DNA from 3 places in the Fictibacillus sp. b24 genome. Region 2 is predicted to be linked to each of the others. Evidence: riboswitches for the same ligand, from Rfam matches in the RefSeq annotation. Region 2 holds a riboswitch; each other region holds the start of a gene.
What was found. Region 2 has a riboswitch for S-adenosylmethionine ahead of metK (methionine adenosyltransferase). Riboswitches for the same ligand answer to the same signal wherever they lie in the genome.
Positions count from the first base shown of each region.

Region 1 (10,884 bases), 690 kb from region 2:
TCTCCACATGCTCCAGCGCTCGATAACCCAACCGCTTCCAACCGATTAAAAATGTCAGGAATCTGTTCAATCGTCAGCCAATGAAACTGGATAGCTTGTCGCGTCGTTATATCAAAGACAGACCTGCCATAATCTTTGCAAATATGGGCAAGAGCTTTAACTTGTTCATAGTTTAAAATTCCTGAGGGAACATTAACCCTCATCATAAAGTATCCGTCTTCTTTAGGACGCTGCAGATAAAGGCCAGCCCACTTGAAACTATCCCATTCTTCTTTCGGAATAGAAGAAAAGCCATTTTGTGCGTAATGAGGAATATCTTCAAATATTTTCAAGCCATCTTTTACGAGCTTTTTTTGTTCTGTTTTATTGATTTTCGGATTATCTGCCCACGCTTTTTCATATGCCATCGTTTTCGATCTCCTTTATCGTTAGTTAAATCAACTTCCTGTTTTTTAAATAGTTTAAGATGATTTCAACACTCTCAATAACACCTTGTTCGTTTGTATGAATGGTAAGAGCAGGTGATATCGGTTCTTCGTAAGGTGAATCAATTCCAGTAAAGTCACGGATTTCACCTTTTCGCGCTTTGCTGTATAATCCCTTTGGATCCCTTTTCTCACATTCTTCAATTGGACAAGCAATAAAGATTTCAACAAACTCTTCTTCTGAAACAATTTCCTTTGCCTTCTCTCGATCTTGTATGAATGGCGAGATAAATGCTGTCAGCACAACGGTTCCATTATCTACAAACAGCTTGGAAACTTCAGAGATTCTGCGAATGTTTTCCGTTCTGTCCTCATCGGAAAAGGATAGATCACGGTTTAAACCATTACGTATGTTGTCTCCATCGAGTACATAGTTACGGATGTCACGATCGTACAGTTCTTTTGCAAGTGCATTAGCAATGGTTGACTTTCCAGAACCAGAGAGTCCAGTAAACCAAAGAACAAAACTGGAATGATTATTTTGTTTTCTTCTATCTTCTTTTGTAATCGAGCTATCATGCCAGATGATATTGTGTGGTTTGTTCATTTGAATCTCCTTTTCGCTCTTTTTCTTCCTGTTCTCTTAGCCCTTTTATTAAGACTTCTACTACTTCTTTACGGCTAAAAGTGCTAGGCGGCAGTTCACCATTACGAAGCAGCTCTCGTACCTTTGTTCCAGATAGAATCACATGATCTTCACTTGAGTGAGGACACGTTTTGGAAGAGGCCATTGCTTCACATTTTTTGCAGAAAAAGCTGTGTTCAAAGAAAAGTGTTTGTATTCCAATCTCATCCTCTGTAAACTGTGAAAAGATTTCTTGTGCTTCGTATGTCCCGTAATAATTACCTACTCCTGCATGATCACGGCCAACTATAAAATGTGTGCAGCCATAATTTTTTCTAACGAGAGCGTGGAAAATCGCTTCACGAGGACCTGCATAGCGCATGGCGGCTGGAAACACAGCTAGGAAGACACGATCACTCGGATAATAGTTTTTCAAAAGAACATGGTAGCTTTCCATTCGAACATCGGCTGGTATATCATCAGACTTTGTTTCACCCACGAGCGGGTTTAAGAAGAGACCATCCACTGTTTCAAGCGCTGTTTTTTGGATATATTCATGTGCACGGTGAACGGGATTTCTCGTTTGAAAACCAACAACGGTTTTCCAACCCAAATCCCTAAAAGTCTTTCTCGTATCACTAGGATCGAGATGATAGGCTTTACATTCTTTCTTCTCAGGACGTTTAACAAGCGTGATGTCTCCGCCTATATACACAGAAGGACGATCCAGCAATTTCTTTACACCAGGGTGATCGTAATCCGTAGTTTTGTAGACTTTCTCTGCTTCTATTTGCTTAATGGGAGAATAGATATCTCCAACCAGCAGGACACCGTAAGTATCTCCTTCGTACGTTAATCGAACTTCTTCACCTGTGCTGAGTCCTTCAGCTGTTTCACGATTAACGGGTAACGTGATCGGAAGACTCCAAACCGTACCATCACTTAGCCTGATATCATGAACAACAGATTGATAGTCTTCTTGATTTAAAAATCCTGTTAACGGACTATATGCTCCTATAGCTATTAATTCAAGATCACTAAGTGCTGTCGCATCGAGAGTGATTTCTTTTTGTATGTGGTGATATGATGTGTCAGGCTGATAACGATTAATCAGTTTTCCCCCGTGGGGCAGTATTGTACTCATACGTTCTCTCCTCCAGATCATCTTTTTATTGGCTTTGATGAAGTCCGCATTCTAGCTTCTCAGTCCCTGACCATCGTCCAGAACGAAGGTCATCTGCGGTTTTTGCTGTCTGTGTACATGGCTCGCATCCTATACTCGGATAGCCGTTATCGTGAAGTTTGTTATACGGCAAATCATTTTTGTGTGCGTAACGCCAAATGTCTTTCCAAGTCCAATGAATGAGCGGGCAAATCTTAATACTTTTAAATCGTACATCCCGGTTAATGAATTGCGTGTTTTGCCGGGTAGGAGACTGTTCACGGCGCAGTCCAGAGAGCCAGGCAGTCACTCCGTTTAGCTCCTCTTCTAAAGGAATTACTTTTCTAATCGCGCAGCAGTGATTCGGATTAACTTTCCATAGCTCATCACCATGTTTGTTTGCTTGTTCTTCTAGTGAGAGAGCTGGGGACTTCAGTTTGATGCGAAGTGAAGGGTATCTTTTCTTAGCTGCCTCGATGACTTCATACGTTTCTTGAAAATGAAGGTGCGTATCTAGAAACACGATTTGTGCATCTGGCTTCACTTGATGAACAAGATCAACTAGGACGCTTCCTTCTATACCAAAACTGCAAGCATAAACCAGCTCCTCGTTGTATGTTTCATAAGCCCACTTCAAAACATTTAGTGCGCCTTTTGTAGAGTTTTCACTATCAAAATCTTGAGTTTTGTCCTCCCATGTCTCGTATGTTAGCAATGCCTTACCTCCTTTTTGCCATCAAAAAAGCGGCTTTAACGTTTTTAGGGCTGTGCCCATTCGTTAAAACCGCCTCTAGTTTTCTAGTCAGCGCATTATTTAATTCTTACCTTCTCGTTTTTTTCAAGCTGAATTACTTTTCCATCTTGCACGATCAAAGTAATGGATCCAAATTTGATATTGCTCAGCATTTTTTGCAGCTGAGGAAGAAAATCGTTTGCACTATTTTCGTTCGCCACTCCACTGCCTCCCTTTTTAAATCAAATATCTCTTACAAAAACAAAAAAACCTTCCCATTTCGGAAAGATAGTGGAGGTAAACGTATTACCTTATCTTCCAAAATGTAAAAACATTCTGCTGGAGTTAGCACCTTACGATCGCAGGTTGCCGGGTTTCATCGGGCCAGATCCCTTCACCACTCTTGATAAGAGTTTAATTTTTAAAAATCATATCACATCTGAAGGGGATATCAAGACCTATTTTTTAATTTTTCTTTTTTTACAAAATATTTAAACAAACAGTTGACATTTTGTCTTTTTGGAACATATAGTAATAACTAAAATTTCATCCGCATCGCTGATCGGAAAACCGAAGGCTCTTAACATCACTTGTTAAGGGCCTTTTTATTTTGAGGAGGAAAAGTATGAAAAAGTTAATCGTATTAGCTTTAATCGGACTTGCTGCACAGTTGATTGATGGTTCACTTGGAATGGCATATGGAGTAACTTCAACATCTTTGTTATTAGTAGCAGGGATTGCCCCTGCGGCTGCCTCGGCATCTGTCCATCTAGCAGAAGTCGTTACAACGGCAGCATCAGGAATTTCTCACATTAAGTTTGGAAATGTTGATCGCCAGGTTGTACTTCGTTTAATCCTGCCTGGTTCTATCGGTGCTTTTATAGGAGCATGTTTTTTAAGCAGCCTTCCTGGAGATGTAGTAAAGCCCTATATTTCAATCTTTCTTATTTTGCTGGGTGTCTATATTCTGTATCGTTTTCTTTTTAAGCTTGGTGAAAAACGAGCAGCCGCGAGTAAGCCTTTTACAAAAAAACAACTTCTGCCGCTTGGTTTGTTAGCAGGATTTTTAGATGCTACAGGCGGTGGCGGATGGGGTCCTGTCACAACTCCAGTCCTTATGGCAAAGCAGGATATGAAAACAAGAAAAGTGATTGGTTCTGTCGATACGAGTGAGTTCGCTGTAGCAGTGTCTGCTTCCATCGGTTTCTTTATTTCGCTAGGCTGGGAACAAGTCGAATGGCTTTGGGTAGGAGCCCTAATGGCTGGCGGAGTAATTGCAGCTCCAATTGCAGCTTGGCTTGTCCGCTTGATCCCTTCACATATCTTAGGCGTTCTAGTGGGAGGATTAATCATCATCACCAATATTCGAACACTCCTTCTTACAGTTGGACTGTCTTCCGATACTATGTTCTCAATCTACTTTGTTCTTGCTGCCTTTTGGGCTGTTGGGATTATCTATGCTGTAAAAAGCAATCCTGAAAATAAAAATCCGAAATTTTTAAAAAATTCTGTTGACTATTGATTATGAGCTATGTATTATAAATCTTAATTCAATATTCAAATCTTCTTATCCAGAGAGGCGGAGGGACTGACCCTATGAAGCCCGGCAACCAGCGTACACGCATGGTGCTAATTTCAGCAGAACAATTAACGTTCTGAAAGATGAGACTTCGATCGTGTGAAATCATCGGGACCTCTTCTTTTGGAAGAGGTCTTTTTTGTTGGATAAGTTGAAACTGAATTTAAATTGAATGCTAAAAAATTTAAAATGCTGAGGAGAGATTTGAAAATGAGCGACCAAACTAAAAGCGAAGCAAGACAGTATGGATTTGAAACCATTTCACTGCATGAAGGACAAAAAGTAGATCCAACGACAGGTGCTCGAGCCGTTCCGATCTATCAAACCACATCCTATCAGTTCAACTCTACAGAACATGCGGCTAACTTATTTGCATTAAAAGAGTTCGGGAACATCTACACGCGTTTGATGAATCCGACGCAAGATGCATTTGAGCAAACAATCGCTAAACTTGAAGGTGGTGTTGGTGCACTTGCCCTTGCGTCTGGTCAGGCTGCCATCACAAATGCCATCTTCAATATCGCAGGTTCCGGTGATGAGATTGTTGCATCCACTTCCCTTTATGGCGGGACGTATAATCTTTTCTCTGTAACGCTTCCAAAACTCGGTATCCAAACAAATTTTGCTGAGATCGATAATCTTCAATCGCTTAAAGATGCGATTACGGAAAAAACAAAAGCAGTCTACATTGAGACGATCGGAAATCCCAAAATTGATGTAGCCGATATTCAAGCAATTGCTGACATTGCACATGATGCGGGAGTTCCACTTATTGTAGATAACACACTGGCTACTCCTTACCTATGCCGTCCGATCGAACATGGAGCAGATATCGTTGTTCACTCCGCAACGAAATTTATTGGCGGTCACGGAACATCAGTCGGTGGTGTAATCATAGACTCTGGAAAATTTGACTGGAGCAACGGTAAGTTTCCAGGTCTGACAGAGCCAGATCCAAGCTATAAAGGAATCGTGTACACGGAAGCATTCGGTCCGCTTGCGTATATTTTAAAAGCTCGCGTGCAGCTGCTGCGTGACTTAGGATCTTCCATAGCACCGTTCAACTCGTTCTTATTCATCCAAGGGCTAGAAACGCTAGCTCTTCGTATTGAAAGACACGTAGAAAATACATTAAAAGTAGCAAAGTTCTTAGAAAACCATCCATCCGTTGACTGGGTCAATTATGCGGGCTTACCGAGCAGTCCTTATTATGAACTCGCTCAAAAATACTTGCCAAAAGGAGCGGGTGCAATTCTTACGTTTGGTGTTAAAGGCGGTGTTGAGGAAGGTAAAAAATTAATTGAAAATGTCAGCATCTTCTCTCACCTTGCAAATGTTGGAGATTCTAAATCGCTGATTATCCATCCTGCGAGTACAACACACCAGCAATTATCAGAAGAAGAACAAAGAAAATCAGGTGTTTCACCCGAGTTAATTCGTCTTTCAATCGGTATAGAGACAGTGGATGACCTTATCTATGATCTTGATCACGCACTGAAAGCGATCGCTCTTTCCCCGAGTGGATTGTAATGTTAGAACAGCTCAGAGCATCTTTGCTCTGAGCTGTTTTAATTAAGAATAGTAGGTATACTTCTTTAACTATTATTATAAAACTACTTTTTACCATTCATCGGTCAACGGATTTTACGGTACGTGTTCTCCTATCTATTACACGTTCGCCGATAAAAGTGCTGTGACCACCTGTGAAGTAGTCGATTCCACCTGTACATTCTCCGTGACCACCTGTAAAGTAATCATTTTCACCGGTAGATCCAGCGTGACCACCTGAAACTCTAAAATCCATACCACCGAGAATCCTTCCTTTACAACCGTAGTACTTCTTTTCCCACGTTTACAATCATCATCTTCACCTAAAGCGAACTAGCATCCACATTTTGATTCATAACACTTAAAAATAAAGCGCTTGCATTTTCATAAGCATGTACTATAATACTTGTATACAAGTATACTCGTTCTATTAAAGGAGGTTATTTTATTGAACGAATCAAAGGATTCTCTTTATCCTGCAAAATGGTTATCTAAAGCCTCAACTGGTGAGCGTGTAACATGCGAGCTAAGAATGCGAATCATTTCCGGGCTGATTGAAAGCGGTACCATACTCTCTGAAAATAAATTAGCTGCTGAATATAATGTAAGCCGCTCACCTATTCGTGAAGCGTTAAAGGTTCTTGCAAGCGAAAATCTTATTCGATTAGAACGCATGGGTGCAGTTGTCACTGGAATAACAGAAAAAGAAGTTGAAGAAATATACGATGTACGATTGATGATCGAGACATTTGTTTTTGAACGTCTTGTTAAAAAGGACACTACGGAATTAGTGACAGAGCTCAACAAGATTTTAGAAATGATGCAAATTGCTATGAAATACAAAGACGCGGATGAGTTCGCCTTTCAGGATGTCTTATTTCATGAAACAATCATTCGCGCTATCGATCATTCCTACATTACGATGATCTGGAATAACACAAAACCAGTAATGGAAAGTTTCATTTTATTATCAATGCGCATGCATTTTAATGAAAAGTACGATGATCTTTCCCGTATCATGAAAAACCATGAACTTTATATCGATGCCATCTCTTCAAAAAACAGAGACGTCATGATTCAATCACTGCATCAAAACTTTGATGATGTACAAGGAAAAGTAGATGATCTATGGATGTCACAACAAATGCTATCAAGAGCAAGGGAGCAAGAAAAGGAGTAAACAAATGTTAGATATCGACGGTACACAGCAAAGAAAAAGCTATATGGTAGGAGTCGACATCGGTACCACAAGTACGAAGGCTGTTATGTTTAGTGAAAATGGTGAGGTGATTGCACAAGAAAATATCGGTTACCCGCTTCATACTCCTGATATTTCAACAGCTGTTCAAGATCCAGAACAAATTTTCCAAACAGTTTTGCAAACCCTTACAAATGTTGTAAATCAGTCAAAATGTTCACCTGAAGAGATTTTGTTTATCTCATTTAGCAGTGCCATGCATAGCGTTATTGCGATGGATCATAACGATCAGCCATTAACACCTTGCATTACATGGGCAGATAATCGAAGTGAAGCTTGGGCTAGGAAGATAAAAGAAGAACTGAATGGTCATGAAATATACAAAGTAACGGGTACACCGATTCATCCGATGAGTCCATTAAGCAAAATCTCATGGATTGTAAATGAACAACCTGAAATTGCTGCCAATGCTAAAAAATATATAGGAATTAAAGAGTACATTTTCAAAAAGTTGTTTAATGAATATGTTGTTGATCATTCTTTAGCTTCGGCGATGGGTTTAATGAACTTAAAAAAGTTGGATTGGGATGAAGAGGCCTTAAAAATCGCAGGTATCACACGTGATCAACTCTCTAACTTAGTCCCTACAACTGCTGTTTTCACAAATTGTCATTTAGATTTAGCGAAACAGATTGGTATAAATCCAGAGACACCATTTATTATTGGAGCCAGTGATGGTGTATTATCTAACCTTGGAGTCAATGCGATTGGCAAAGGTGAAATTGCTGTCACGATTGGTACAAGCGGTGCCATTCGAACTATTATTGACCAGCCGCAGACAGACGAAAAAGGCAGAATCTTTTGCTATGCTCTAACCGAAAACCATTGGGTAATCGGCGGGCCTGTTAACAATGGGGGCGTTGTCCTACGGTGGATTAGAGATGAATTTGCAGCATCGGAATTAGAAACAGCAAAACGATTAGGAATCGATCCTTACGAAATTCTAACCAAGATTGCTGAACGCGTGAGACCTGGTGCTGATGGATTGCTATTCCATCCTTACCTTGCTGGAGAACGTGCTCCATTATGGAATTCAGATGTACGAGGTTCATTTTTCGGACTAACCCTTTCTCATAAAAAAGAACATATGATACGAGCTGCCTTAGAAGGTGTGATCTACAATTTATACACTGTGTTCTTAGCATTAGTAGAATGCATGGATGAGCCTGTAACCCGTATCCAAGCAACTGGCGGGTTCGCACGTTCGGAGATTTGGCGTCAAATGATGTCAGACATATTTGATACAGAAGTGACTGTACCCGAAGTTTTTGAGAGTTCCTGTTTAGGAGCATGTATTTTAGGGTTATATGCTACAGGAAAAATAGAGTCATTTGAAGCCGCTTCTGAAATGATTGGCAGTACTTTTAAACACACACCTAATGCAGAAGCCGTAAAAGAGTATAGAGAATTATTACCGATCTTTATTAGTTTATCTAGAAAACTAGAAGAAGATTATACACGTATTGCAGTTTATCAAAGAAGCTTAAGCAATAAAGAAAAATAACATCAGGAGGATTTTATCATGCCCTTATTTATTGTAGCTTGTGGAATTTTAGCGTTATTGCTATTAATCATGTATTTCAAATTAAACACGTTTATTTCATTAATCATCGTTTCTTTTGGTGTCGCGTTAGCGCTTGGAATGCCGCTTGGCGAAATTGTTAAATCGATTGAGGCGGGATTAGGCGGAACACTCGGTCATCTGGCGTTAATCTTTGGTCTTGGTGCCATGTTAGGTAAATTAATTGCTGATGCCGGCGGTGCACAACGAATTGCCATTACTTTAATTGAGAAATTTGGAGAGAAAAAAATTCAATGGGCGATCGTTGTTGCTTCATTCATTATCGGTATTGCCCTATTTTTTGAAGTAGGTTTAGTATTATTGATTCCAATCGTATTCGCGATTTCAAAACAATTACGCGTTTCTATTCTTTATCTCGGTATTCCAATGGTAGCTGCTTTATCTGTTACTCATGGATTCTTGCCTCCTCACCCAGGACCAACCGTAATTGCGGGCGAATTTGGTGCTAACATTGGTGAAGTGCTGCTTTACGGTTTCATTATTGCGATTCCAACTGTTATTCTAGCAGGACCAGTATTTACGAAGATCGCTAAAAAAATTGTTCCGGATTCATTTAATAAAACCGGTAATATTGCATCATTAGGTGAACAAAAAGTATTTAAATTAGAAGACACACCTTCATTTGGTATCTCTGTATTTACGGCAATGCTTCCCGTTATCTTAATGTCTATCGCAACCATTATTACCTTGGTTCAAAACACAATGGGAATCGCGGATAGCAAAACATTTGAAATCGTACGTTTTGTAGGTGATGCTTCTACTTCCATGTTGATCTCATTATTAGTAGCCATCTATACAATGGGACTAGCAAGAAATATCCCGATCAAAACCGTTATGGATTCATGTACAACAGCGATTACACACATCGGTATGATGCTTCTAATTATTGGGGGCGGTGGTGCTTTCAAACAAGTTCTGATTAACGGTGGTGTTGGTAACTATGTAGCTGATTTATTTAAAGACACTACCTTTTCACCCATTCTACTTGCATGGATGATTGCAGCCATCCTTCGTATATCTTTAGGTTCTGCAACCGTTGCAGCTTTAACTACTGCAGGGCTCGTGATTCCATTGCTGGGCCAAACTGATGTTAATCTAGCGTTAGTTGTACTTGCAACAGGAGCTGGTAGTTTAATAGCCTCACATGTCAATGATGCAGGTTTCTGGATGTTCAAAGAATACTTTGGTTTAAGTATGAAAGAAACGTTTGCGACTTGGACGTTGCTAGAAACCATTATTTCAGTAGCCGGATTAGGATTTATCTTATTACTGAGTTTGTTTGTATAAGGATATTTGAAAGTAGTTGATTTCCGTTCCAGGTGCTCGCTTTCCGCGGGGCAGGCGGTGAGCCACATTCTTAACGTTTCACTTCTAAGTGTCTCACCTGCCCGCCTGTCCCGCAGGAGTCTCACACCTTGCACTCCGATCAACTAGTCAAAGAAGTAAATAAACAAAAAGATTTAAAAGCTACAATCCTTTAGTAAACAGCCTTGTATAGAAAATATTTTTAGCCCTATCAGATCATATTTCTGATAGGGCTTTTATTAAGCTAAAATTGCCTTCACTATAACTGCATATCAAATTCCTTCAATAAATCTTTGAAAGCAGGTCGTTCATTTCCATCTCTGCCTATAACATGGGTAGCTGTGATTAATGAATTTAACACAGCTTCTTCAACCGCTTCCCCAACTGCTCGAAATGCAATATCCATATCTTCTTCATGAATTGTTGGAATCGTTAAACAGTCAGCGGATTTATCATGTGGTATTTTAGTAGCGGTAGAAAAACCAATAACCACTTCCCCGCTTCCATGGGTTATGATTGATCCTGTTCTGGACAAACCTGCTACAGATCTTTTTATTATTCGGTTAAGCTGCCGTTCAGAAACAGTAAGATCGGTTGCCACAATAACCATCACTGAGCCCTTATCTTTTTCTTCCCACGACTTAAGAAGAGCCTCTTTCAATTCCAG
Region 1 covers NZ_JAUCES010000005.1:1,806,955-1,817,838, reverse strand. Annotated here, with positions in the region: gene QUF49_RS09430 (nitrite/sulfite reductase) at 1-407, opposite strand, end outside; gene cysC (adenylyl-sulfate kinase) at 433-1,032, opposite strand; gene sat (sulfate adenylyltransferase) at 1,001-2,194, opposite strand; gene QUF49_RS09415 (phosphoadenylyl-sulfate reductase) at 2,220-2,927, opposite strand; gene QUF49_RS09410 (DUF2292 domain-containing protein) at 3,023-3,127, opposite strand; SAM riboswitch class I at 3,254-3,358, opposite strand; gene QUF49_RS09405 (sulfite exporter TauE/SafE family protein) at 3,571-4,467, shown strand; SAM riboswitch class I at 4,510-4,614, shown strand; gene QUF49_RS09400 (homocysteine synthase) at 4,735-6,054, shown strand; gene QUF49_RS09395 (hypothetical protein) at 6,152-6,328, opposite strand; gene QUF49_RS09390 (GntR family transcriptional regulator) at 6,521-7,252, shown strand; gene gntK (gluconokinase) at 7,296-8,834, shown strand; gene QUF49_RS09380 (GntP family permease) at 8,853-10,199, shown strand; gene QUF49_RS09375 (P1 family peptidase) at 10,477-10,884, opposite strand, start outside.
Region 1: another riboswitch for S-adenosylmethionine. It lies ahead of QUF49_RS09410 (DUF2292 domain-containing protein); the one in region 2 lies ahead of metK (methionine adenosyltransferase).

Region 2 (10,884 bases):
AGTTTCATATTTGATCCTCCTGCAAATAGGGATGAAGTCATGACTTTTATGTAATAATGTATGTGATTGCTGTAAATGTGTGTTTGCCTACTAAAACTTCAAGGAGTGTTGGAATGAAAAAAGCAAAAATGATAGAGTGGCATCGATTTCCTTCCCCACATCCTACAATTCGGTTGTATGTTGTCACTTATTTAAATGATGGATTAAAAATTAAAGGACTTGCAGCATTGCCAGAAGGGAAAGGACCTTTCCCGGGGTTTTTATACCTTCGAGGCGGAATTAAATCGGTAGGGATGGTAAGAATTGCACGAATCATTCAGTTCGCTTCTCAAGGTTTTATTGTAATGGCACCTTATTATCGAGGCAACCAAGGCGGAGAGGGGAATGAGGATTTTGCTGGAGAAGACCGAACAGATGCTTTTGCTGCTTTTGAAGTATTAAAACAGTTTCCAAAAGTTGATGAAAATAACATTCATGTGTTTGGTTTTTCTAGGGGAGGACCGATGGCTCTTTTTACGGCTATAAAGTTTCCTGAGATTCGCTCTGTAGTAACGTGGGGCGGTGTGACGGATATGGCTATCACGTATGAAGAGAGAGAAGATTTACGAAGAATGATGAAGCGGGTTATTGGAGGAACACCAGAAAAATATCCGGAAGAATTTGAATGGAGATCACCGCTCTATTATATAGGGGAACTAGAGGCACCATTGCTTTGTATTCACGGGATGAAAGATGAAAACGTAAGTGTGGAGCATACACGTAAAATTGAAAAAAGGTTAAAAGAGCTAGGGAAGCCATGTGAAACCTGGATCTACCCCGAATACACGCACTACTTCCCGCCGAAAGAAAACCGGAAAATTACATACGCGTTATGCGAATGGATGAAGGAACATGGAACAGGAGCTGAATGAGAATCAGCTCCTGTTTATTCTTGTTTAACGCCTAGCATGTATGAGATTTGGGATAGGAAGAGGTCAATTTGCTGGTTGTAATCAATATCTTGTTTTGAAACAAATACGGTTGAAATATGAATGCCGTCGTTAAACGTTATATAATATCTTGCGATTGATTCTAGAGGATACTTTGGCTGGAACTCTCCTTTTTCTACCCCTTGCTGAAACAGCCAAACAAATTGATCAATCGCATATTTGTAACGATTTTTAAAATAAGCAGCTTTTTCTGGTACTCTTCGATTGATCAGAAAGAATTCAATTTGCACAGCTGTAATCGAATCTTGTTTGTCCTCAATCTCCTTATAGCTCTCAAATTCGTTTAAAAGAGATTGCCAGATCGAATCGGTATCAGCTAGTTGTTTAACCCCATTACTAAACGATTCATTCATGGACTGCAAGACGGATTCAAACAAATCTTCCTTATTGGAAAAATAAGAATACACGCCACCTCTGCTCAAATCAACAGCATCGATTACATCTTGCATAACAAAAGCTTCGTATCCTTTTTTAGCAAATATCTCTTTAGCCGCATTAAGAATGCTGAGCCTCCGCTGCTCTTTGTGACTCTCTGTTACTTTCGGTGACATATTCTGTTTTTTCCTTTCCGAATGGTTTTCTTAAGAAAAAGGCTATCATACTTATGAGGCATAATCCACTAGCTGCTGCCAGAAACAGAGGCACGACGCCTAAATAGTTTCCTAGAATTCCACCTGCGAGAGGTCCTGTCAAACTCGAAAACATCATGATGCTGCCGATTGTGCCAAGTGTCCGTCCGCTCATTTCAGAAGGTGTTTCCTTCATAACGGTTGACTGAAACGGAATAAAGACGAATCCTGCTCCCAATGAGCCGATGCAGGCCAAGATAGACGCCCATACAAAGGGGAGCGGCAAGTTGAAATAAGTAAGTAAAGCAATGCTTCCGAAACCTGCTCCTAATATGAAACAACCGCCTATCATACTGTTCACTGCTTTCTTTACCTCGATCTTGCTTAGTAAAAGACCAGAAATAATAAACCCAGCACCTGAAGCTGCCATAACTGTTCCAATCAGGCTTGAGGAAACTTCTTTAAGTTCTCTAAATAAAACAACAAACTGTGAGTCTGCCATCTGCAGCACAAACATCATCACGGCCATTAATATTGTTCCGTAAAAAATGAAAGGAACAGATCTTATAAACAAAAAACCATCTTTCAATTCTTTTGTAAAACTTTGTGAAGCTTTATTTTCTGTCGATGAAGTGAGGAGTTTGGAATGATTGACTGGGACTTTAAATAATAGAAGAGCAGAAAGAAAGAATGATAACGAGTCAATGACAAAGATGATTTTAATATCCCAAAGCACAAGAAGAAAACCACTTAATGCGGGACCGATAATTTTTGTGCCATTTTCAATCAATGAGCTTATAGATGCCGCTTGCTGCATATGCCGATTTGGTACGATTTCCTTAAGTTTTCCGTTTTTTGCGGGATTAAATATAGAAGAACATACCCCAAGTAAGAATAATAACGTATAGATGTGCCATAATTGATCTGCAAAAATCAAGCCCATAATGACAAATCCTCTTGCGATATCAGATGCGATCATGACGTATTTTCTTTCTAAACGATCAGCAAAAACTCCAGAGATCGGTCCTAATAATGTCATGGGAATAGCGAGGGACAAAACAATCAAAGAAATTTCAAGTGGTGTTGCATTCCATTTTAGCCCTACAAGAGTAAAAATGGCCAGGATAGAGAGCCAGTCGCCAAGGTTCGAAATTAACTGTGCAGAAATTAAAAAACGATACGGTTTGTTTTGAAGCAGTTTTTCTGAAGATTGTTCCAATTCATCAGCCCCTAAAATATAATTGACATCCATGTCACTATTATAATCGACACCGATGTCATTTTACAATAAAAACTTTCCAATAAATACAAAAAAACAGCCCCCTCATTACACAGGGAGGCTGTTTTTTGTTATTATACCAATGGTCCAGCTTGTGAAATCTCAGATGACACGGAATTGAACTTTTCGAAGTTCGCTTTAAATTTAGCAGCAAGTTCTTTTGCTTTCACATCATATTGATCTTGGTCTGCCCAAGTTTTCTTCGGTTGAAGAACTTGATCAGGTACACCAGGACAATGTGTTGGGATATGAAGGCCGAAGATAGGATCTACAACGGTTTCAACAGAAGCTAGCTCACCTTCTAATGCTGCCTGCACCATTGCACGTGTGTGTCCTAAGTTCATACGACTTCCAACACCGTACTCTCCACCAGACCAGCCAGTGTTAACGAGGTACACTTGCACATTGTGCTGATCAATTTTCTTTCCAAGCATTTCAGCGTAAACTGTTGCTGGTAATGGAAGGAAAGGTGCACCGAAGCAAGTAGAGAACGTTGCTTGTGGTGATGTTACACCTCTTTCAGTTCCAGCAAGTTTACTTGTGTAGCCAGACAAGAAATGGTACATCGCTTGTTCTTTAGTTAGTTTGCTGATTGGAGGCAATACTCCGAATGCATCAGCCGTTAAGAAGATGATCGTGTTCGGATGGCCTGCAACACTTGGTTGAATAATATTTGGAATCGCATCTACTGGATAAGCTGCTCGTGTATTTTCTGTTAATGTAGAGTCCTTGTAATCAGCTACTCTGGAATCTGGATCGATCATGACATTTTCTAGTACGCTTCCAAAACGAATCGCATTCCAAATTTGCGGCTCTTTTTCTTTAGATAGATCGATTGTTTTTGCGTAACATCCGCCCTCAATGTTGAAGACCCCTGTGTTAGCCCATCCGTGTTCATCATCACCGATCAAACGGCGGTTTGGATCTGCGGAAAGTGTAGTCTTTCCAGTTCCAGAAAGACCAAAGAAAAGTGCAACGTCCCCTTCATTTCCAACGTTTGCTGAACAATGCATAGAAAGAATCCCTTTTTCAGGAAGCATGAAATTCATAACTGAGAAAACGGATTTCTTAATCTCACCGGCATATTCTGTACCACCGATAAGTACGATGCGTTTCTCGAAGGATATGATGATAAATGTTTCGGAATTTGTTCCATCTTCAGCTGGATTTGCTTGGAATCCAGGTGCTGAAACTACCGTGAATTGTGATTCGTGTGCAGCCAGCTCATCTTGGTTCGGGCGTACGAACATTTGATGAGCAAACAAGTTATGCCAAGCGTACTCGTTAATAACTTGAATAGGAAGACGATACTCACGGTCTGCACCAGCAAACCCTTTGAATACGAATAATTCCTCTTTGCTGCCTAAGTATTGAAGTACTTTTTTGTATAATTTATCAAAGTTTTCAGGTGAAAATGGCTTATTTACTTTTCCCCAATCAATTGAATCTTTAACAGAAGCGTCTTCAACGATAAATTTATCCTCAGGGGAACGGCCTGTGTATTTCCCCGTAGTAGCTTGAAGTGCTCCTGTGGATGTCAGGATGCCCTCTTTGCGCTTAAGAGATTTTTCTACTAAAACCGGAACAGGTAAGTTCTGGTGAGTTGTTCCACGGGTCACAAGATCATTTAGGGTTGTCGTAAATTCCAAAGTATTCATATCAGACAGTACCATCCTTTATCCTAGAGTGATATATTCGAAAATTAGTATAACACATTAAATTAAATAATGTATACTATTTTATGAAAGCGCATCAAAAAAGTTCGTACTTCACAAAAAAAGATCATAATTCAACGAGTATTATCCATCATATTAAAAACGCTTTCAACAATAACATCTCAGCACTCAAAAGTTATTGATATTCCTAGTGTTTTCTATTGACATAGGTGTACCATTGCGCTATCATATTTCGAGAACGGCTACTCTTATTCTGAGTAGGTGGAGGGACAGGCCCTATGAAACCCAGCAACCGACATGAAAGTGGTGAATTACGATCCACTCGAAATGAAAAGGTGCTAACCTGCAAGGTGAAAATAACCTTGGACAATAAGAGGTTGAAGGCATTTGGATTTATAAACCTTTTCCCTCGTGAATGTATGTGAAACAGGGAAGGGCTTTTTTTATGCCTTTTTCAAGTAAAGAACATAAACTGTGCAAAATAGATAAGAATAAAGTACCGTATCATACTGAAAGCAGTTAAAGGGAGGATATTAACTTGTCCAAAAAAGTTAGTCGTCGTTTATTTACATCTGAATCCGTTACAGAAGGACATCCAGATAAGATCTGTGACCAAATCTCAGATGCGATTTTAGATGAAATTTTAGCCAATGATGCAAATGCTCGTGTAGCATGTGAAACATCTGTAACTACAGGTCTAGTACTTGTTGCAGGTGAGATCACAACTTCTACTTATGTAGATATCCCAAAAGTAGTTCGTGAGACAATTAAAGAAATCGGTTATGACCGTGCGAAATATGGTTTCGATTCTGAAACGTGTGCAGTACTAACTTCTATCGATGAGCAATCTGCTGATATCGCTATGGGTGTAGACCAAGCTCTAGAAGCTAGAGAAGGTTCAATGACAGATGCTGAGATCGAAGCAATCGGTGCAGGTGACCAAGGTCTAATGTTCGGATTTGCTTGTAACGAAACAGAAGAGCTTATGCCTCTTCCAATCTCACTAGCTCATAAATTATCTCGCCGTCTTACAGAAGTTCGTAAGTCTGAAGAAATTCCTTACTTGCGTCCAGATGGAAAAACTCAAGTAACAGTTGAATATGATGAGAACGATAAACCCGTTCGTATTGATACAATTGTAATTTCTACTCAGCATCACCCGGAAAACACGCTTGAAGAAATTCAAAGAGACGTGAAAGAAAAAGTAATCAAGCCAGTTGTTCCTGCTGAATTAATCGATGAAAACACAAAATACTTTATCAACCCAACAGGCCGTTTCGTAATCGGTGGACCTCAAGGTGACGCTGGTCTTACTGGCCGTAAGATCATTGTTGATACTTACGGTGGATATGCTCGTCACGGTGGCGGTGCATTCTCTGGTAAGGATGCTACAAAAGTTGACCGTTCTGCTGCATACGCTGCTCGTTATGTTGCGAAGAACATCGTTGCATCTGGTCTTGCTGACAAAGTTGAAGTTCAGCTTGCATATGCAATCGGTGTTGCTCAACCGGTATCAATCGCTGTAAACACATTCGAAACAGGTAAAGTATCTGAAGAAGTTCTTGTAGAACTAGTTCGCAACAACTTCGATCTACGTCCTGCTGGAATCATCAAGATGCTTGATCTTCGTCGTCCGATTTACAAGCAAACTGCTGCATATGGTCACTTTGGCCGTACAGATGTTGAACTTCCTTGGGAGAAAACAGATAAAGCAGAAGAGCTTAAAAAACAAGCTAATATTTAATGATATGATGAGACAGACTTCCTCTATAGGGAGTCTGTTTTTTTATGCTTTCATGCATGCAGAAGTGTCGAAATTTGAAGAAAGACTCATTATTTAGTATTTAGACTCAATAAAGTAAAATTAGACTCATTATTTAGTATTTAGACTCAATAAAGTAAAATTAGACTCAATTATTTGTAATTAGACTCAATAAACGATAAACAGACTCTATTACCGTCAAGTGAAGAGCACAAAAAAAAGGATTTACTCCCTCAAAATGAGTAATCCTTCGTTTTATAGGTTCTTTTTAAGCAATAATGGTTTTGCTTTTGTTTTGTCTGTAAGCAACTTCTTCATATTGCATGAACAGGTTTCCAAAAATGACTGACCAAGATTGAGTCAGCGCATAATTCCGTGCTTTTAATTTCATAGATTGTAAGAGCAGAGGGTCATCCAACATGGATACTGTGTTCTGTATGAAAGATTCTGCGTTTCCAGCTTCACAAATCCTTCCTGTAAGCCCATCTTGAACGATTTCTTTTACACCACCACGATTAGATACAATCGCAGGCAAACCAGATGCAGCTGCTTCTAAAACAACATTGCCGAATGTTTCTGTTGAAGAAGGAAATACAAAAAGGTCAGCTGCCGCATATACACCGGCAAGGTCTTCACCAGATAGATAGCCTGCACATGTTACATTAAGGTGTTCTTTTTCCCATTGATCAACAATGTGTCTGCTAGGACCGTCGCCAACAATAAGCCAGTGAACATTTTCTCTTAATGCAGGTGGCAGTTTATTGATCATTTCATGCAGAATCTCTAAATCTTTTTCCGGAGCCAGTCTTCCTACATACAAGAAGATATACTTCTCTGTGATCTTATATTTTTCTCGAACGAAAGTGTCATGCTTATGAGGTGTGAACATAGCACAGTCAACTCCTCTTGACCATATTTCTACGTTTTTAAAACTTTTGCTGTGCAGAATTTGTCGTGTTTCTTGACTTGGAACAAAGTTTTTTTCAAAGTGTCTATGAAACCATTGAAGGTACCGCCAAAGTAAGGGTGATAGAAATTCAAGATGGTAGTATGCAAGGTAACGGTCAAAATGGGTGTGATAAGAGGCGACCATGGGAATGTTCTCTTTCCTGCCGTAACGCATTCCAAATAGACCAATAGTAAAAGGAGTAGCTATATGAAGGAGGTCTGGATTAAATTTATTCAATTCACTATTCAACGCACGCAGTTGGGGAATGGCAAGCCTGCACTCAGGGTATAGAAAGAGTGGCAGGCTTTTCATTGCATAATATTGATCACATTCCATTTTAGGAAGCTCATCTAATGAGGGCATGATCACTTTATATTCAACATCATTCTTCTCCATGTAATCAGTAAGTCTTTTTAAAGTACGTGCAACACCATTAATTTGAGGGTAGAACGTATCTGAAAAGAGAGCGAGCTTCATTTTCTCATCTCCTTTTATAAGAAGTAAGGCAAGATAAAGCTATTTACTAAAAACAAAGAAAAGAAGCTGGAACTGATTCCTAAAATCATTCCTGCAAGAACATCAGAAGGATAGTGCAGACCTAAGTACATGCGAGAAATGGCTACTAAAAGTGCAGCGACTAATAAGAAAATACCCAGAAACGGATTTAGTAATATTAATGGTGTAACGATTGAAAAGATAGCTGTAGTGTGACCAGACGGAAATGAATGATCCTTTAGCGGGTTGTTGCCGATGTTCGTATCGGGAAGACTTAAATAAGGCCGCTTTCGAGGATACATTTTTTTAGAGATGGCAACAGGAATGTGGCTAATCATTAGTGAAAGCATACAAACGATTCCCCAAGATTTTAAATGCATAGGGAGAAATAACAGAAGCAAGATACTTGTAGATATGGTAGCTGTTGCACCACCAAGATGTGTCCATAAGTGAAAGAAATGGTCCATTGAATCCCTGTGCAGTCTTCCATTGATGAGCCGGAAAAATGTACACTCTTTTTCATAAAGCCAATCAATTACTTTTGTCATAAAGATATCCCCCTTGCCTCTCGTTTTGTTTGTTAATTTAATCATATAAGGCAATTGTAAGGAGAACATGAAGACAGTATGAATTTATTATAAAAAAACCATCCTGCATCGAGGATGGTTTAAAAAAATATTTTTCTGTCACGCTCTTCTTTTAATATTTCAACTGCCTCACGGAAACGCTGTGAGTGAATAATCTCCCTCTCTCTCAAGAAGCGAAGTGAGTCATTAAGGTCAGGGTCATCAGACATATTAATAATCCATTGATAGGTTGCGCGTGCTTTTTCTTCTGCTGCAATGTCTTCATATAAATCGGCTATGGGATCCCCTTTGGCAGCTATGTAGCTTGCGGTAAAAGGTACACCTGCTGCATTATGATAAAACAGTGCACTGTCGTGATTAACGTAGTGATCTGCAATCCCAGCAGCTTTTAATTGTTCAGGAGTAGCATCTTTTGTCAGTTTATAGATCATCGTGGCAATCATCTCGAGATGTGCAAACTCTTCAGTACCGATATCTGTTAGCAGCCCGATTACTTTATCAGGTATCGTATACCGCTGATTTAAATAGCGGAGTGCAGCTGCGAGCTCTCCGTCTGCACCACCATATTGTTCGATTAAGTATTTAGCAAGAGTCGGATTACATGAAGTTACTTTTACAGGATATTGCAATTTCTTTTCATATACCCACATTCAAGCGTACCTCCTATTTTTCTATATCTGCCATGGCCATGGTCCATCGCTCCAGTTCCAGGGCATACCAGAATAGCTGTTTCCGTATTGTTGAAGCGGACCGTATTTTGACTCGATCGCTCGTTTAATTTGTTTTCTCTGTTTAGCAAATTGATTGAATTGCTGAACCGCTGATTGATCTTGTGGATGTGTATCTAGGTACAGAGTAAGCTCAACAAGAACAAAATCAACAGCTTGAAGTTCCTCCATCCATTGATAGAACTCTTGAGGTAAAGTTGGCTGCACAGAAACTACCTCCTTCTTTCATATGGATTTTCGTAATAATCGTAAAAGGCTGGCCAAAGTGTACCCTTTTGCAAAGCCTCCTTAGGTGAATATTGGGGAAGGTTGTATGGCTGAAACCCCATATATAAATTAGGCGGAGTCGAGTAATACTTCTTCCCAATCGGAGGGCACGGGTCATACGGGCTATGGTATGGCACATATGATTTTTGATTTGAGCTTCTGTCCATGTGATACCTTCCTTTCATAAAGTTAACTTTTTATTATAGGTATTCATGCGGTAAAGGGGACAGTACGAATTAATCTCAAATTGTTTAATTCTGTGTTAAACTTATGGACAAAACATGAAGGTAGATGAGGTGAAAAATCACATGTATTCAGGCATACACCACGTATCCTTGTTAGTTACGAATTTAAAAGAATCTCTTTATTTTTACGAAGGAATTCTCGGTTTCAAACAAAACAAAAAACGCCCTTCATTCGATTTTCCAGGCGTCTGGTATGATATCGGGAACACGCAGCTTCACTTAATTGTTCATCCTAAAGGGAAGGCTAGAAGAGGTACCACTGAGATTGACAGCAGAGATGGTCACTTTGCGGTAAGAGTTACGGATATGGACAAGCTGTTAAAAATCTTAGATGTACATAATATTCCTTATGTAAATAAGCCGAATAATAAAACGGATTGGCACCAAGTCTTTGTAAGTGATCCTGACGGTAACTTGATTGAATTTAACGTTTAGACTGCATTGACTTATAATACTGACCTTTCTCATAATATTCACGTCGGATCCGATCCATATCCGCAATATCTTCTTCCGTTAATTCTCTAATGACTTTAGCTGGTCTTCCGAAAGCAAGGGTGTTAGGGGGGATCTTTTTTCCTGGCGGCACAAGGCTGCCTGCACCGATAAAGGCTCCTTTTCCTATATGAGCACCGTCTAAAACGAGGGAACCCATACCAATCAGTGCATTTTCTTCAACCGTACAGCTGTGCAATATGACACTATGTCCGACGGTTACCCCATCTTTTAAGTGAAGGGTCCGGTTTGGACTTTGATGAAGGACCGAGTTATCTTGAACGTTTACATAGTTTCCAATGATGGTCGGGGATACATCTCCGCGGATTGATGTATTAAACCATATGGAAGAGTATTCACCGATTTGAACATCGCCAGTTATGGTCACATAATCTGCAATGAAAGCCGTTTCTGAAATCTTAGGTTGTTTGTCACCGTAGGGATAAATCATCATATACACTCCTATTTACATTTTTTTATTACTTACAGTTTAGCAAATCATTAAGTTCTATGAATAGAAAAGAGGGTGGAGAAATTTGTGGACTTGGAAAACGGATAAGGATGCAATAGGGTCGATTGTTGTCGTTCATGGAGCAAATGAACATCATGGCAGATATGATTGGGTAATTAAACAATTGAATGAAGCCGGTTTTCATTGTGTATCTGGTGATCTTCCTGGTCAAGGAACAACAACTAGGAGAAGAGGTCACATCGATACGTTCAACGAATATATCCACACAATAGAAAGCTGGTTTATCGAAGCAGAGCAGCTGGGACTTCCCGTCTATATTTTAGGCCACAGCATGGGTGGATTAGCAGTGATTCGGACGCTGATGGAAAAAAGGC
Region 2 covers NZ_JAUCES010000005.1:1,115,844-1,126,727, forward strand. Annotated here, with positions in the region: gene QUF49_RS05640 (alpha/beta hydrolase family protein) at 114-911, shown strand; gene QUF49_RS05645 (TetR family transcriptional regulator) at 926-1,540, opposite strand; gene QUF49_RS05650 (MFS transporter) at 1,485-2,777, opposite strand; gene pckA (phosphoenolpyruvate carboxykinase (ATP)) at 2,912-4,495, opposite strand; SAM riboswitch class I at 4,759-4,889, shown strand; gene metK (methionine adenosyltransferase) at 5,052-6,257, shown strand; gene QUF49_RS05665 (glycosyltransferase family 4 protein) at 6,544-7,701, opposite strand; gene QUF49_RS05670 (phosphatase PAP2 family protein) at 7,716-8,267, opposite strand; gene cotJC (spore coat protein CotJC) at 8,387-8,956, opposite strand; gene QUF49_RS05680 (spore coat protein CotJB) at 8,978-9,205, opposite strand; gene QUF49_RS05685 (spore coat associated protein CotJA) at 9,247-9,468, opposite strand; gene QUF49_RS05690 (VOC family protein) at 9,598-9,981, shown strand; gene QUF49_RS05695 (gamma carbonic anhydrase family protein) at 9,971-10,489, opposite strand; gene QUF49_RS05700 (alpha/beta hydrolase) at 10,575-10,884, shown strand, end outside.

Region 3 (10,884 bases), 1.1 Mb from region 2:
GGAATTCAACTACTTTCCAGAACAACAAAGTTTCCGAAAACAGCTTTTGATTTTTATAAACTAAAGGAGGAAAAACAAATGTTAGATTTAAAATTTGTTCGTGCTAATTTTGAAGAAGTAAAAGAAAAGTTATCTACTCGTGGTGAAGATCTTTCTGGATTGGATCAGTTTGAGGCACTAGACCAGCGCCGCCGTGAGTTGATCGGTGAAACGGAAGCTCTAAAATCTAAACGTAATGAAGTTTCTAAGCAGGTAGCGGAATTTAAGCGTGAGAAAAAGGACGCTGATCACCTAATTACAGAGATGCGTGAAGTAGGCGACAAGATTAAAACGATGGACGATGAACTGCGTCAAGTAGAAGAAGACCTTCACGGTATCATGCTGACGCTTCCTAACCTGCCGCATGAAAGTGTTCCTGTTGGTGAGACAGAGGATGATAACGTTCCAGTTCGTCACTGGGGTGAAGTACCTGAGTTTGCATTTGAAGCAAAAGCACACTGGGATATCGCAACGGATTTAAACATCGTTGATTTTGAACGCGGAGCGAAAGTGACTGGCAGCCGCTTCGCTTTCTACAAAGGTCTTGGAGCACGATTAGAGCGTGCCTTAATTAACTTTATGATGGACCTTCACGAAGACGAACACGGTTATACAGAGGTTCTTCCTCCGTACATGGTAAATCGTCAAAGCATGACAGGTACAGGACAGCTGCCAAAGTTTGAAGAAGACGCGTTTAAAATTCGCGAAGAAGACTATTTCTTAATTCCAACTTCTGAAGTTCCTGTAACGAACATGCACCGTGAAGAGATTTTAACAGCTGAAGAACTGCCGATCACATATGCAGCGTACAGCGCATGTTTCCGTTCTGAAGCAGGTTCTGCAGGACGCGACACGCGCGGTTTAATTCGTCAGCATCAGTTCAATAAAGTAGAGCTTGTTCGCTTCGTTAAACCAGAAGATTCTTATGACGAGCTTGAAAAGCTTACAGGACACGCTGAAAAAGTACTGCAGCTTCTTAACCTGCCGTACCGTGTACTCAGCATGTGTACAGCTGACCTAGGATTCACAGCTGCTAAAAAATACGATATCGAAGTATACCTGCCGAGCTACAGCGAGTACCGCGAGATTTCTTCTTGTTCTAACTTTGAAGATTTCCAAGCGCGCCGTGCTCAAATTCGTTTCCGCAGAGATGCAAAAGGGAAGCCGGAATTCGTTCACACACTTAACGGATCTGGGTTAGCAATCGGACGCACAGTCGCTGCAATCTTGGAAAACTACCAGCAAGAAGACGGCACGGTTGTGATTCCAGAAGTGCTTCGTCCTTACATGGGTAATAAGGAAGTAATTAAGTAAAATGAAGAGAGGGAAATCCCCTCTCTTTTTTTGAATTTTTTTCTCGAAAAGCGTTGACACTATATTCGTCCTCATGTTAATATAGTTCTTGTCAGTCACACGGAGGTATACCCAAGTCCGGCTGAAGGGATCGGTCTTGAAAACCGACAGGGGTTTAACGACCCGCGGGGGTTCGAATCCCTCTACCTCCTCCATATACATATTCAAACCACTTGATCTTACATCAGGTGGTTTTTTTGTTGTGTTTTTTGATGAAGGAGTGTCGACTTTTGCAGCAAGACTCAATTCTATAATTTTTGACTCAATAAGTTTTTATCAGATTTGATTTTAGTTTAAATGGCTGTTAAATAAAGAATTGATGCTTTTCAATCTTTTTTCATTCGCTTCTATGACAAGTTGGTTGAAGTGGAAGGTGAGAGACTCCTCGAAAATTGAACTTCAAATTTTCTTCGTGCGATGTGTCGCTGCCGTAGCCTTCCTTGTCCTGCGGGACAGGCGGGCAGTCCGAAAAGTGGAAGTGGCTCGTTCAGCCCCGACAAGCAAAAGGTGAAGGGGCTAGCAAGGCGCACTTTACCTTGTAGACCATTTAGCTTTTGACCTCGAGTGGCTTGCCACTGCAACTAGACAGGTGAGACACTTAAGAGTGAAACGTACGAATGTGGCTCACCGCCTGCCCTGCGGAAAGCGAAGCACCTGGAACATAGATCAACCACTTTCAAAAACATCAATGAATACGAAAACAGCCATTAAAAAAGCTTCCTTTACACAACTGCAATGTAAGCGCTAACACTTTAAAGTGATAAAATTTAGTATTGACAGAACTTTTAGACAGGGAGTATGATGACAACTATACTTAATTCAATATGAAATGCTTATTAAGAGAGACCGAGGGATCAGGCCCTATGACGTCCGGCAACCTCCATGATGGAACGGTGCCACTTCCTGCAGAATGATAGGTTCATTCTGGAAGATAAGTCGATGATTGCTTATTCGCCCTCTTCCATAGAATGAAGAGGGCTTTTTTATATGTTGAGGGGGAAGACAGATGATCGAGGTTAGAGAGGTAACCAAAATATATAAAGCAAAAGGAAAAGAAATCGTTGGCGTGAAGAATGTATCGCTATCAATAGACAAAGGGGAGATCTTTGGGATTGTCGGTTACAGCGGTGCCGGAAAAAGTTCACTTCTTCGCTGCCTGAATTTATTGGAAAAACCAACATCAGGGGACATACTCATCGACGGAGTATCGATAACCGCGTTAGGGAAAAAGGAGCTTCGGGAAGAGCGGCTTAAGATCGGCATGATCTTTCAGCACTTTTATCTGATCAGCGCAAAAACCGTTTTTGAAAATATCGCGTTTGCTTTAAAAGCGGCAGGAAAAACAAAAGATGAGATCAATCGCAAAACACAAGAGCTGTTGAAGATGGTCGGATTAGAAAATCAAAAAGATCAATATCCTTCTCAGTTGAGTGGCGGGCAGAAGCAGCGAGTCGGTATCGCGAGAGCTCTCGCCAATGACCCGAAGGTATTACTTTGTGATGAAGCTACATCTGCTCTTGATCCGAATACTACAAAGTCCATCCTTTCACTTTTAAAATCAATTAATAAAAAGTTAGGAATTACGATTGTACTCATCACACATGAGATGGAAGTCGTAAAGGAGATTTGCCACCGTATGGCTGTCATGCAGGATGGGGAGATCATTGAGTCAGGTGATGTTTATAACATTTTTGCAAATCCCGAAAAAGAATTAACGAAAACATTTATCAGTTCCGTTATACAGATGGATTTGCCAGAACCATTACTGAAGAATAGAAAAGGTACCGTGATAAAGATTCAATTTAAGGGAGCGATCGCAGAAGAAGCCGTTGTTTCTGAGCTTTTCCAAAACTTTAAAGTAAAAGGAAATATCCTTCACGGAAAGATTGAATATATCCAGGAAACGCCGCTCGGAATCTTTATTATGGAACTAATTGGTGATGAGACAGAGGTAAAACGAGCGATTACGTATATTGAAAGCCGTATAGAAAATCTTGAGGTGGTGAAGAACGTTGCTTGATTCAATATTTAACATTCTGCCAGATTTAAATAAGGCATTTTTTGAAACGTTGTATATGGTCGCCATATCACTAGGTGTTTCATTAATTGTGGGATTACCCCTTGGAATTATCCTGTTTGTTACTGACAAAGGTTTGTTGTTTGAGAACGTGTGGATCAAGCAGATAGCGGGTATACTTGTGAACTTGATCCGCTCTGTACCATTCATTATTTTATTAGTTGCTTTATTACCATTAACACAATTAATCACCGGAACAACGATTGGACCAACAGCAGCATCTGTCTCTTTATCAGTTGCAGCCATTCCGTTCTTTGCAAGGCTCGTAGAAACTTCTTTACGAGAAATCGATAAAGGAGTGATCGAAGCGGCAGTTGCAGTGGGTGCAACGCCATGGATGATCATTCGGGAAGTTCTCCTTCCAGAAGCGAAGCCAGGAATTGTTCAGGCGATAACGGTCACCGCAATCAGCTTACTTGGCTATTCAGCCATGGCCGGTATCGTCGGCGGCGGAGGGATCGGAGACTTCGCAATCCGCTTTGGTTACTATCGCTACGACAACACGATCATGCTCACAACTGTCGTTTTACTAATCGTCATCGTCCAGCTCATGCAAGTCATCGGAGACGGCGCAGCGAAGGCTGTGAATAAGAGATAATTTTTTTCACTAAAGGTAAGAGGCGATAAAGGCTTATCTTTAATCGGTTTTAACGATACACCATCGATAAGTTGGTTGAAGTGGAAGATGCGAGACTCCTACGGGACGAGCGGTCAGGTGGAGACTCCTAATGGCGCAAAGCGACAGGAGGCTCACCGTACGCCCCGTGGAAAGCGAGCATATGGAACGGAAACCAACAACATACAAGAGCATCTAGGATTTTCAAAAACAATTTTTAAAAGGGGATCAACATGAAAAAAATCATACTTACACTACTAACTGCACTGCTAGCTTTTGGTTTAGCTGGCTGCTCGTCATCATCAGATGCATCTAAAGACAAGGAAGTGACACTTGGAGCAACAGCGGGACCATATACAGACATGGTCAACAAAGCGATCAAGCCCTCCCTTGAGAAAAAAGGATATAAAGTTAAAGTGATCGAATTCAGTGATTACATTCAGCCGAACATGGCACTTTCTAAAGGAGATCTGGACGCTAACCTTTTTCAGCACAAAGTCTATATGGAGAATTTCGCTAAAGAAAAGAACTTAAAGCTTTCAGAAGTAATCATAGTTCCAACAGCACCGATGGGACTATATTCCGATAAGTTTAAATCTGTTGATGAGATTAAAGAAGGCAGTACGTTAGCCATTCCGAACGATCCTGTTAACTTAGCGCGTACCTTGATCATGCTTGAAGATGCAAAGCTGATTACGATCAAAGAAGGTATTAATCAACTGACTGCATCTGAAAAAGATGTTCAAGATAATCCAAAGAACTTAGTATTTAAACCATTAGAAGCAGCCCAGCTTCCACGTGCTGTACAAAGTGCGGATGTTGCAGCAGTTCCTGGTAACTTTGCTCTTGCTGCCAAAATGGACTTGCTTGATGCCATTCAATTAGAAAATATGCCAGATACGTACCGTAACCGTGTTGTTGTAAACACAAAAGACGTAGAATCAACCTTTGCAAAAGATATTAAAGAAGTGGTTGAATCCAAAGAGTTTGAAGAAGTAATTGATAAGGAGTTCAAAGGCTTCGGAAAACCCGAATGGATGAAGAAATAGATAAAACAAAACCCCGGACTCATAGAGTTGAGTTCCGGGGTTTTTATGTTTATATGCGAACTTCTCGTTTCGCTTCGATTTTTTGTGCAATCTTTTCTACGATATGATCAATCGATTCAGGATTTTCTCTTAGGTCGTAGTCGTTGATGTTTACGCGCAGCACAGGACAAGAATTGAAGGACGTAATCCACTTTTCATAGCGATCGTACATTTCTTCCCAATAAGAAACAGGTGTTTCTTGCTCCATCTTGCGGCCGCGTTTTTGAATACGAGCTAGAATATCATCAAGAGAACCTTCTAAATAGATCAAACAATCCGGCTGTGGAAAGTACGGTGTCATGACCATCGCTTCAAAAAGGTGAGTATATGTTTCATAATCCACTTCTGACATATTCCCTTTATCAAAGTGCATACGTGCAAAGATCCCTGTATCTTCATAAATGGAACGGTCTTGCACGAATCCTCCGCCATAATCGAACATTCTTTTTTGCTCTTTAAATCGCTCAGCTAAAAAGAAGATCTGCAGGTGAAAACTCCAGCGTTTAAAATCATGATAAAAGTTTTCTAAGTATGGGTTGTTATCGACTTTTTCCATGGATGTACGAAACTTTAATTTTTCAGCTAGTGCATTTGTAAAGGTCGATTTACCTGCTCCGACCATCCCTGCTACTGTAATGACAGCATCATTTGGAATGCCGTATTGAATTAGTTTGTTCATCGCGCAACTTCTCCTTTTTTCAAAGTTGCATCGATTAAGGAAAAGATTTTCTCTTTATCCGTTTCATACGCAACAAAATCTAATTCGTCTCCACTGAAGGTCAGCACCGGAATCTCAGGGTGCTCTTTCTTAAAGGCAGACATAAATGTATCATAATCAGCTGCAAGTTGTTCTAAATAAGCTGGCTCCATGTTTTGCTCAACAAATCGTCCGCGCTTACGAACACGGTCTAAAAGTGTATCTAGACTCGCATTTAAGTATATGATCATATTTGGTACAGGCATATCTTCTGTTAAGATATCAAAACACTGCATATATTTGTGAAGATGACCGTCTTTTAACGTACGACCAGCAAAAATACGGTTCTTGAAAATATGATAATCAGAAACGACAGGTATCTGCTTTGAAAGGTATTGACCATTAATCTCTTCAAGCTGTTTATACCTGTTGCAAAGAAAAAACATCTCGGTTTGAAAACTCCACTCATCAATGTTGTCGTAAAATTTTCCGAGAAAAGGATTTTCCTCTACAATTTCTTTTAATAATTGAAAGTTATAGTGCTCTGCAATGGCTTTTGCCAGTGATGTTTTCCCTACGCCAATCGGCCCTTCAACTGCGATAAAGGGGGTTGAACTCATCTTCCTTTTCCTCCCTTTCGAATAACAAACGAAAAATTACAGACAAAGAATATTGTAGCATACGTTTGGAAAAGGTGGATAGATTATCGGTTAAAAACTTCAATAAAACAGCTTAATACATTGTTTTTGGTTTATCATTCTCAGCCTGTTCTATGATTGCCTGAAGATCTAACTCACCACTTGCAGCGATATCGGCGTTTAACGTCTTTTCCATAAGCAGCAATGCTCTTTCGTTATCCTCTTCTATATTAGAGGCTGAGCAGTCAGACGGTACATGAAGAGTGAAGCCTCGCATATAAGCGTCATTAGCGGTAAAAAGGACACAGATGTTGCCTGCTACGCCGCATAGGATCAGCGTTTGTATACCCAGCTCATTTAATAAAGTTGATAAAGGTGTCGAAAAAAATCCAGAGTGCTTCGGTTTAATAACAAAATAATCGTCTTCGTCCGGCTGTAATGCTGTCACAAACTCCCCTCCAGCTTGTGCCGAACAGTATTCCACAAGTCTTTGCTTGTCTGACTGCCACTGTCCAAAATTGTCATTCACATAGATGATAGGTATGCCTGCTTCTTTTGACCGTTTCTTTAAATCAACAATCTTATCGGCTATCGGCTCAGAAGTTTTTAACAAAAGCGGCGCTTCAGGAAAATTAAAGTCATTAATCACGTCAATAATAAGCAAAGCGACAGGAATTTTCGTCTCACTATTCTGTTGATGTGCCAAAACATATCCCTCACTTTCTTTTAGTTTCTTTTCTAAGTAATTTTATATAAAGAATGTTGCTTTAATATTTTTCCCTCTTCACAGATAAGTTGGTTGTAGTGTAAGGTGTGAGACTCCTCGAAAATTAAACTCAAATTTTCTTCGTGCGATGTGTCGCTGCCGAAGCCTTCCTTGTCCTGCGGGACAGGCGGGCAGGTGAGACACTTAAAAGTGAAACGATCGAATGTGGCTCACCGCCTGCCCCGCGGAAAGCGAAGCACCTGAAACGGAGATCAACCACTTTCAAAATCAACATTGATTCCCAAAACAGCCTTTTATAAAAATCATTCCTTTCTTTATTATTAGCAAAACCTCTTGTATAATCTCTTACAACTAAAACTTTGGAGCGAATTTATGGAGATCTTAGAAAAAGACGAATATTATATGGAGCTTGCTTTAAAGGAAGCGGAAAAAGCAGCGGATATCGGAGAAGTTCCAATCGGCGCTATTCTAGTAAAAGATGATCATATATTGGCAAGAGCTCATAACCTGCGTGAAACGGAACAAAGAGCGATTGCGCATGCGGAGCTGTTAGCGATCGATCAAGCTTGCAAGGAAACGGATGCCTGGAGACTAGAAGGAACAACACTTTACGTAACACTTGAACCTTGTGCGATGTGCTCAGGAGCCATCGTTCTCTCAAGGGTAAGCCGAGTTGTTTATGGAGCGGCTGATCCTAAAGGAGGATGCGCAGGGACGTTGATGAACCTTTTGCAAGAACATCGCTTTAATCATCAATGTGAAGTGACCTCGGGTGTTAAAGAGGAGGAGTGCGGTCAGATTCTTTCAAGTTTTTTTAAAAACCTTCGTGACAGAAAAAGGAAGGAAAAGGAAGAGAGAAAGAAGGAGCTTTAGAGCTTGTACGGTTGATTTTTTTTTATAGGCATAGTATACTAATTCTTGCACATTCGATTGTGCATCTAACAATGTTATACACTTTGTCGCGCTAGATGGGGAGGTAGCGGTGCCCTGTACTCGCAATCCGCTGTAGCGAGGTTGAATTCCTCTCCTCGGCTAGTTCAACGTATGGTCTGACGGACGTAAGTGGTGTTGATGTCCGGGTCCTGCGCAACGGAGACCCATGAACCCTGTCAGGTCCGGAAGGAAGCAGCAGTAAGTGGACCACTTCGTGTGCCGTGGGGCAACCTGGACTGAGCTAACTGCGTTTGTACGCATAGGTTGACTATTCCAAAGAGAGGTGCGCGGCATTCTTATATATAAAACATCAACTCACCCTTGTCTCAGGGGTGAGTTTTTTGTAATGTTTCAGTATAATAAAGAAAGAATATAGTGTTAAAAGGGAGGCAAAGGGATGAGTTATCAAGCGCTCTACCGCGTATGGAGGCCACAGAGCTTTGAAGATATGGTCGGGCAAGAACATATAACGAAAACGATCCAAAATGCCCTGATGCAGGACAAGCTTTCCCATGCCTACCTGTTTTCAGGCCCACGAGGAACGGGAAAAACAAGTGCGGCAAAAATTATAGCTAAAGCAGTTAACTGTGAGCGTGCCCCGATATCGGAGCCATGTAATGAATGTGATGCTTGCCGAGGGATAACGAACGGAACGATTTCTGATGTTCTGGAGATCGATGCTGCCTCTAATACAGGGGTAGATGACATTCGTGATATCCGGGACAAAGTAAAGTTTGCTCCGTCATCTGTCACGTACAAAGTCTACATCATCGATGAAGTACATATGCTTTCAACTGGAGCATTTAACGCTTTATTAAAAACGCTGGAAGAACCGCCGAGCCACGTTATTTTCATTCTGGCAACCACTGAGCCGCACAAGATTCCAGCAACGATCGTATCACGCTGTCAGCGATTTGATTTCAAACGCATTTCCTCACAGTCCATTATCGGACGCATGAGACAAATCGTAGATGCTAACGGCACAGAAGTTGAAGAAGAAGCGCTGCAATTACTTGCCCGGGCTGCAGAAGGCGGCATGCGTGATGCGTTAAGTTTGCTCGATCAAGCGATTTCTTACAGCGATGATGTGGTTAGGGTGGAAGATGTTTTATCTGTAACAGGTTCAGCTTCACAAAAACACCTGTCTGACATGGCTGAAGCATTTTTAGAAAAAGATGTATCAAAAGCGCTGACGCTATCAACAGAACTTTTGCAAGAAGGAAAAGATCCAGTTCGTTTCTTAGGAGACCTTATTTACTATTACCGTGATATGCTCCTTTATAAAACAGCTCCACAACTAGAAGAGCTGTTAGAGCGGGTTTCTACAGATGAATCATTTGCGCAATTGGCGGAAGCTACAGCTACTGAAAACATCTATACTATCATTGGGCAGTTAAACGCCGCACAACAAGAGATGAAATGGACGAACCATCCTAAAATCTTTTTAGAAACGACGTTTATCAAGATTTGTTATCAAAAACAAGAAGGCGCATCACCTGAGTCGGGTAATACCTCTGTTGAACCTCTCATGCAAAGAATCGATCAGCTCGAGCAAGAGTTGAAGAAAATGAAAGAAAGCGGATGGGTCTCGAACGGGTCATCAGCTCCAGCAGAAACAGAAGCACCGAGAGAAAAAAGAGTGATCCGTGGCCAAGGTGGAGCATCGCATACACAAGTCAAAGAAATGCTTAAGAAAGCGAAGAAGCCAAACCTTGTTCAGCTAAAAGGCATGTGGGGAGAAATTCTTGATAAGATTCGTTCTGAAAAAGTAAGTGCTTATGCTCTTCTATCGGGTGCTGAGCCCGTAGCGTGTTCAGATCAAATCTTCCTGCTCGCTTTTCAGCATGAAATTCACCGTCAGATGGCATCTCAAGAGAACAACAGAAGCTATGTTGAAAGCGCAGTTTATAGTACAATAGGAAAGAACCTGTCCATGCTATCCATACTGGATCCTGAATGGCAGAAATTAAAAGCTGATTTCATTAAAGAACAACAGCAAGGCCAGCCATCTTCTGAAGAGAAAGAAAAAACAGAAGACCCTCTCATATCAGAGGCGATCAAATTGGTTGGCGATGATTTAATTGAGATAAAAGAAGAAGAGAACGAATAAGGAGGAATTGTAAGATGATGAAAGGCAATATGAACAATATGATGAAACAAATGCAAAAAATGCAGCGTGATATGGCAAAGGCGCAAGAGGAACTAAAGGATAAAGTAATTGAAGGAACAGCGGGCGGCGGAATGGTAACTGTAAAAGCTAACGGCCACAAAGAAATCGTGGATATCGTAATTAAAGAGGAAGTTGTAGACCCGGATGATATTGATATGCTTCAAGACCTTGTGTTAGCGGCTACGAACGACGCACTTAAAAAAGTAGACGAAATGGTTTCACAGGACATGGGCAAATTCACTAAAGGGCTAAACATTCCTGGATTATTCTAGGGATCTCCCATGCATTATCCTGAGCCGATTTCAAAACTGATTGAAAGCTTTATGAAATTGCCGGGCATCGGACCGAAAACGGCGGTTCGCCTGGCATTTTTCGTATTGGAAATGAAAGAAGATGACGTGCTGGACTTTGGCCGTGCACTCGTGAACGCGAAACGTCAGCTCATCTATTGTTCCAACTGCTTTCATATTACTGACCGTGATCCTTGCATGATCTGCGACGATTCGAGCAGAGACCGCACAACGATCTGTGTGGTTCATGATTCCA
Region 3 covers NZ_JAUCES010000005.1:64,667-75,550, reverse strand. Annotated here, with positions in the region: gene serS (serine--tRNA ligase) at 79-1,353, shown strand; tRNA gene QUF49_RS00495 (tRNA-Ser) at 1,455-1,547, shown strand; gene QUF49_RS00490 (hypothetical protein) at 1,766-1,903, shown strand; gene QUF49_RS00485 (hypothetical protein) at 1,982-2,140, shown strand; SAM riboswitch class I at 2,223-2,330, shown strand; gene QUF49_RS00480 (methionine ABC transporter ATP-binding protein) at 2,399-3,412, shown strand; gene QUF49_RS00475 (methionine ABC transporter permease) at 3,405-4,067, shown strand; gene QUF49_RS00470 (hypothetical protein) at 4,155-4,322, shown strand; gene QUF49_RS00465 (MetQ/NlpA family ABC transporter substrate-binding protein) at 4,319-5,134, shown strand; gene QUF49_RS00460 (deoxynucleoside kinase) at 5,184-5,852, opposite strand; gene QUF49_RS00455 (deoxynucleoside kinase) at 5,849-6,490, opposite strand; gene QUF49_RS00450 (cysteine hydrolase family protein) at 6,603-7,214, opposite strand; gene tadA (tRNA adenosine(34) deaminase TadA) at 7,608-8,108, shown strand; RNA gene ffs (signal recognition particle sRNA large type) at 8,195-8,459, shown strand; gene dnaX (DNA polymerase III subunit gamma/tau) at 8,566-10,278, shown strand; gene QUF49_RS00430 (YbaB/EbfC family nucleoid-associated protein) at 10,293-10,610, shown strand; gene recR (recombination mediator RecR) at 10,620-10,884, shown strand, end outside.
Region 3: another riboswitch for S-adenosylmethionine. It lies ahead of QUF49_RS00480 (methionine ABC transporter ATP-binding protein); the one in region 2 lies ahead of metK (methionine adenosyltransferase).